2 linked regions of the Catalinimonas alkaloidigena genome follow. The protein of the gene in region 1 interacts with the protein of each later gene in a pairwise test. Links are inferred from orthologs where the notes say so. Each region holds a gene or a part of one and is shown in the gene's direction. Other genes may lie near its edges.

Region 1 (3,287 bases):
GAAGTCCGAGATAAACCCTCCGGCTTCCTGCACCAACACAACGCCTCCGGCTACGTCCCACGGTTTTAGGTTGTACTCGAAAAAGCCTTCGCCCCGCCCGGCTGCCACGTAGGCCAAATCGGCCGCCGCGGAACCCAATCGCCGAACGCCGTGCGTATGCAGCGTGAAGTGCTTGATGATGTCCAGCAGGCGACCTAGGTCAGAAAAAACGCGATAAGGAAAGCCCGTAATGATCAGGCTTTGCGCCAGGTCGGTGACAGGCGCCACACGAATCGGTTCGCCATTGCAGTAAGCGCCGCCATCTTTCCAGGCATAGAAGCACTCATCGGCCGTTACTTCGTACACCACTCCCAGTACGGGCGTGCGTCCCCACGTCAACCCGATGCTCACGGAATAGGGGGGAAGGCTGTGCACAAAGTTGGTGGTGCCATCGACCGGGTCTATGATCCAATGATACCCCTCCAGCTGCTCGTACGATTCCGGGTTCTCGCCGGTCGTTCCTTCTTCGGTAATAAAGCCTGCCTCCGGCAAGATCTCACGCAAGCCCTTGACCAACAGAATTTCGCTTTCTTTATCTACGTACGAAACCAGGTCGTTTTTTCCTTTCAGTTCTACCGCATCCGTATTGAAACGTTGCCGCTCCTTACGAATGAAGGCACCGGCTTTCCGGCTCAACTCAACTACCTGAGGACACAACTTCGCGAGGTCTACTTGCATGCTTTTTTTAGAGTCTTTAGTGGATTGTATATCAGAACTTTCCCTGTACTACCAGCACAAATTCGCCTTTCGGCGGATGTTGGGTGAACCACGTATGCAGTTCCTGTAGGGTGCCGCGCCGCGTTTCTTCGTAAACCTTGGTCAGCTCACGCGAAACTGCGGCCAGTCGCTCTGCGCCCAACACGTCGGCCAGCTCCTGCAACGTACGCAAAACGCGGTGCGGGGATTCGTAGAATACCAACGTGCGCGATTCTTCGGCTAACGCTTTCAGCCGGGTACTTCGGCCTTTTTTGTGAGGAAGGAAGCCTTCGAACGCAAAACGATCGGTGGGCAGGCCCGATTTTACCAGCGCCGGAATCAGCGCCGTGGGCCCCGGCAGGCACTCGACTTGCAGGCCTGCTTCCAGACAGGCCCGCACCAGCAAAAATCCAGGATCAGAGATGCCGGGCGTGCCGGCGTCAGAGACCAGAGCCAGCACTTCGCCCGCCTTCAGGCGTTCCACAATCGCGGCTACTGTCCGATGTTCGTTGTGGATATGAAAACTGCGCACCGATTGCGAGATGTCCAGATGGCGCAGCAGATGGCCCGTGGTGCGGGTATCTTCCGCCAAAATACCATCGACTTCTTTCAGAATCCGAATGGCACGCAGGGTAATGTCTTCCAGATTCCCGATGGGCGTAGGAACCAGATAGAGGTGCGTGCGCGTGTCTTCCTGCATGTTGCAAAAGTAAGCAGCGGCTGTCCTCCTGCGTCGAAAAATTGAAATATCTGAAAGCTATATTCTTCGATCCCTCTATTTTTGCCTCAAACTACACTGAACTATGACCACAAATAGAACTTTCACGATGATCAAGCCCGACGCCTATGCCGACGGCCACAGTGGTTCGATCATCCAAATGATTGAAGCGGCAGGATTCAAAGTTAAAGCGGCGCGTCTGCTGAAACTGAGCGCCGAACAGGCGGGAGATTTCTACAGCGTCCACAAAGAGCGCCCGTTCTATCAGGACTTGTGCAATTACATGTCGTCCGGTCCGATCTTCGCCATGATTCTGGAGAAAGACAATGCTGTCGCCGATTTCCGGAAATTGATTGGAGCAACCGACCCTGCCAAAGCCGACGAAGGCACCATCCGCAAGAAATTTGCGAAATCGATCGAAGCGAACGCCGTGCACGGTTCCGACTCCGACGAGAACGCTGCCCTCGAAGGAAAATTCTTCTTCTCCGAAACAGAGATCGTCTAAACGAAACGCGATATTAGGATTAGCCCTCTTTCCCCGAAGAGGGCTTTTTTGTGCCTTTGAAGAAGACGCGCCGCACCCAGCGGGGCAGGAGCAAAGCACCAATCAATAGGTAAGGATAGTACGTGAACATTCGCCAGAACAGTGCCACAGCCGTGCTGAAGTTGCCCAGAAACTGTTTGAAAAACGCATCGAAGGCGATTTCGGCAAGGCCAGCCGCCCCCGGAGTCACCGAAATCAGCATGATGACCCACATCACGACCTGACGGAAGAAAATCAGTACGTGCTCGGGACCAGTTACGGGCGTGAACGCCGCAATAAGACAGTTGAGCATCAGGTACCGCGCCGACCAGACGAACAACGTCGAGCCGATGGCTTTCGTCCAGTAGCCGACGTCTTTGCCCTTCAGTTCCTTCGAGGCAATCAGGATTTCATTTCCCTGGATGTAAGCCGCCTGCCGCCACCGACGCAACGGACGCCAGGCCGTAAGGCGCAACAAAAACCACTTGAAGCCGCGCGGCCGCACAAACAGCGCAAAGGCCATCACGAAGGTGTAAAGAGCAATCAGACTCAGGCTAATCAGAAAGAAATACTGAAAGCTACGCCCGATCTGGAAGCTGAACTCGGAGATGTCGGGGAAGATCTGCGTGGGGAGAAAGACCAGGGCCAGTCCAGAAGCAAAAATGAAGAAGGCATTGTCGAGCACGGCCGTCAGCATCACATAGGCCAGCGAACGCCCGAACGTCAGCCCCTCTTTCATCAGAATAAATACCGCTACGGCTGTTCCCCCCACGGCCGAAGGCGTAACTGCCGAGGCAAACTCCCACAGCATGATGCTGTAAAAACTGCTGTTCCACGAAAGGTCTTTGCCGGTCAAGTGCCGAATCCGGTAGATGTAACCCGTGTCGCGGATCACCAGCACCACCAACGACGCCAAGATCCAGCCTCCGTTGGCGCGCAGCAAAAAGCTGAGGTCGTTCCAGGTATATTTGGAGACAAAAAGGTAGATCGTCACGCCGATGCCGATTAACATCGGTAACAAAATACGCGTGGGACTGAGTCGTTCCAGAAGTTGCTTCTGATTCTGATCCATGGTGGAGAGCGGGATCAGGCCGCTTTCAAAATTAAAAAGTTGTTGTAGCCCGCTTCGAGTTGAATCATCACGTGGCCGGTCTGCAACAGCTCCAGGATGGCCAGAAAATTAAAGACCGTGGCCAGTCGCGACTTGTACTCTTCCAGAAGCTGCGTAAACGTCAGGACCGGTTGCCGTCCGATTTTATCCATAATCTTAGTTTTTTGTCCCTCAATGGTATACTCGTATTGTTTTACCAC
Region 2 (3,070 bases), on another replicon or contig:
CGGAGGGTGGGCTCCCGGCGGTGGTTTGCGTCGAAGTACACGAAATCGACGTGCGGTAGGCGGGCCAGGGCAGGAGCGAGGGTCTCTTCCAGCGGACCTACCACAAGCTGTGCCTGGGTATCGCGTAGCGTTTCACGCGCCAGGGCCGCCGTGGCCGGGCATCCTTCCAGCGTTACGACAGATGCCTGGGGATTCGGTGCCGCCAGATACGCCGTGGTGAGGCCCAAGGACGTGCCGAGCTCGACCAGATAAGCGGGGCGCAGAAATTCTACCAGCCGAAACAGCAGTTGGGCGCGTTGGGGGCGTTGCGCCGACCGGCGAGCCAGTTCCTGCACCGTGCGCTGACGGGAACGTGCGGCACCCGCCCCGAAATCGGTGATCTCCAGCGAGCGGGTGTCGCGCAGCAAACGCTGCCGGTGCTGCTCAATGCCCTCAAACGCATAATACTGCTTGTCGGGCCGCAACACTTCCGTGTACAAATGAAAAACAAACGGCGAATGAATGCTGTGGGCGTCACCGGCGTGCTGTCGGAAACGGGCGTAGCGGTAAAGCGTGCCTAGAACCTGCGAAATGGACAACGGGGACGCTAGTTCAGCCGGTAAGGAGACACCATCGTAAACTCGGGGATCTGCACTTCGAACAGGTGGCCGTCCATGATGCGTTCCATCTCGTAGGTGCCGTACATTTTGCCCAGCCCCGATTTTAGATTACATCCCGATACGTATTCGTGCGTCTGACCGGGTTCCAGCGTTGGTTGCTGGCCCACCACGCCATCCCCTTTCACCTCACGGGCCGTCAGGTTGTGCGCATCGTGAATGAACCAGTGCCGCCGCAGGAGCTTGATGGTGTGGTCGCTACAGTTTTCGATGGTAATCTTGTATGTGAAAACAAAATGAGCTTGTATCGGATTAGAATACTCAGGCTGGTATTCGGTCACAACACTTACCCGGACGCCTTGCGTAGTTTGAGTGACCATAATGTGGAAAGTTTTACGTATACAGCAGGAAACGTCTAAAATTAAAGATAAGTTTTGGGTTGTCAACCCTAACACCTAATAACCGCAAGCTTCCTTACGCTAAAAAAATTACCTATGGATGTAAAAATTGCCCCTTCCTGGAAAGACCATCTGCAACCGGAATTTGAGAAGCCTTACTTCCGCGAACTGGTTTCGTTCGTCAAGCAAGAATACAAAACGACCACCGTGTATCCGCCGGGCAATCTGATTTTCAACGCTTTCGACCATTGTGCCTTCGACGAGGTGAAGGTGGTGATTCTGGGACAAGACCCGTACCATGGCCCCAACCAGGCCAACGGATTGGCCTTCTCGGTCGCCGACGGGGTCACCAAGCCGCCTTCGCTGATCAATATTTTCAAGGAAATTGAGCAGGAGACGGGCAAGCCAGTACCGAAATCGGGTAATCTGGAACGGTGGGCCGACCAAGGTGTCCTTCTGCTGAACGCCACGCTGACGGTGCGCGCACGCCAGGCCGGATCGCATCAGAAAAAGGGCTGGGAGATTTTTACCGATGCGGTGATCAAAACCCTTTCCGAGCAAAAAGAGCACCTGGTGTTTATGCTCTGGGGGGCATATGCACAGAAAAAAGGCGCCGTGATCGACGGGAAAAAGCATCTGGTACTCCAGTCGGCGCACCCGTCGCCCTTTGCCGCCGACCGGGGTTTTTTCGGCAATCGCCATTTTGTCCAGGCCAACGAATACCTGCGTCAGCACGGCAAAGCGGAAATCGATTGGTAGGTCCGTTTGTGCATTGGCCGTTGCGGGCAAAAAAGACCTAACGCGTGCCGCCTTTGGCGGGGCTGACCCAGGGACTATCGCGTACTGAAAAGCGCCACGGCAGGTCGATGTGTTCTTCAGCATAAGGTATACCGACACGAGGTCCGGCTACGATTTGTGCGTCCGGTACCGACGCGTGGCGGTCTTCCAGCCAGACGTCAGGGCTGGTAACCAGATCGGTTCCGAAATGCGCCTTGGAGAGCCCCAATGACTGGGTCATCACGCCCGGGCCGGCCGTCAGGTTGCGTTTCACCTCGGTCATCTGCCGCCGTTGCAGCATCGTCGCTACGCCGTCGGTCGGTTGAAGGGCCCGGATCAGGACCGTGTCGGCCAATCCTTCGCGATTCGTCACAATGTTGAACAAATGATGAATGCGGTAGACGGCGTAGATGTACAGCAACCCACCTTCCCGGTACAGCAACTGCGTGCGCGCATGTCCCTTGGCCAGATGCTTCTGTGTCGCGATGTCGTCGCGGCCATGGTACGCCTCCGTTTCCACAATCCTCCCGCCTGTCAGCTCCCCGCCAAAACGGGTGAAGACGTACTTGCCCAGCAGCTCGCGGGCAAGCTGCACTACATCATCGCGGGTATAAAATGAACGGGGGAGTCGGGGAAACATCGTGTTGTGGTGAAATGGCAGGCTAGGACGTCAGGCCCAATGACTCAACAAACTCCAGCGCGCGTTGTTCAGCCCAGTTAAGACGAAAGCCGTAGCGTGTGAAACCGACGTGGCCGCCGGTCAGCGGCATTTCCAGGTGTAGGAAAGTGTGGTCGCGGGCTTCGGCGACCGGGAAACATTTGCCCGCCAGCATGGGATCGTTTTGCGCATTGACCAACAGCGTCGGCCGCCGGATGCCCGCCAGGTAGTGGACGGCGCTGGCTTCGTGGTAAAACCGTGCGAGGTCCCGATAGCCGTGCAGCGGCCCCATAAACCGCTCGATGAACGAAGGAAAGTCCTGAATCAGGTCCAGGTTACGTATGTTGACCTGGTCAGGAAACTGAAGCGCTTTGCGCACCATTTTCTGTTTGAGCTTCTGCAGAAAGCGGCGGCGGTACAACACGTTGTGGGGGTGGTGCAGGCGCACGATGCTGCTGTACAGGTCGCAAGGAACCGAAAATACCACGGCCCCTTGAACGGCTTCAGGGACGGGAGCTGCAGTCCGACCCAGGTACTTTAGGGTCATGCTGCCGCCCATGCTAAAACCGATCAGCACAAGCTGCCGGTATTTTCCTGGTGCCAATGCGTGCTGCACGACGGCTGCCAGGTCGTCGGCATCG

The links.
Region 2: the proteins of BLR44_RS10015 (region 1) and ung interact in binary tests that used the Escherichia coli proteins (3 or more experiments, as listed by UniProt). The link is inferred for Catalinimonas alkaloidigena from one-to-one orthologs.

Annotation. Positions count from the first base shown.
Region 1 is NZ_FNFO01000003.1:662,208-665,494, forward strand. Bases 283-3,248 are described here. They hold BLR44_RS10015 (nucleoside-diphosphate kinase), read left to right. Parts: upstream 283-1,538; coding sequence 1,539-1,958; downstream 1,959-3,248. Other genes in these bases: BLR44_RS10005 (inositol monophosphatase family protein), read right to left, coding at 283-717; rsmI (16S rRNA (cytidine(1402)-2'-O)-methyltransferase), read right to left, coding at 749-1,435; BLR44_RS10020 (lysylphosphatidylglycerol synthase transmembrane domain-containing protein), read right to left, coding at 1,978-3,048; BLR44_RS10025 (segregation and condensation protein A), read right to left, coding at 3,063-3,248. Also shown: more of BLR44_RS10005, read right to left, coding at 1-282; more of BLR44_RS10025, read right to left, coding at 3,249-3,287. UniProt on the Escherichia coli protein: Major role in the synthesis of nucleoside triphosphates other than ATP. The ATP gamma phosphate is transferred to the NDP beta phosphate via a ping-pong mechanism, using a phosphorylated active-site intermediate.
Region 2 is NZ_FNFO01000005.1:109,880-112,949, reverse strand. The notes cover bases 173-2,921. They hold ung (uracil-DNA glycosylase), read left to right. Parts: upstream 173-1,090; coding sequence 1,091-1,753; downstream 1,754-2,921. Other genes in these bases: BLR44_RS14250 (YheT family hydrolase), read right to left, coding at 2,434-2,921; BLR44_RS14255 (DNA-3-methyladenine glycosylase), read right to left, coding at 1,791-2,411; apaG (Co2+/Mg2+ efflux protein ApaG), read right to left, coding at 587-976; BLR44_RS14270 (O-methyltransferase), read right to left, coding at 173-578. In the rest of the region: more of BLR44_RS14270, read right to left, coding at 1-172; more of BLR44_RS14250, read right to left, coding at 2,922-3,070. UniProt on the Escherichia coli protein: Excises uracil residues from the DNA which can arise as a result of misincorporation of dUMP residues by DNA polymerase or due to deamination of cytosine.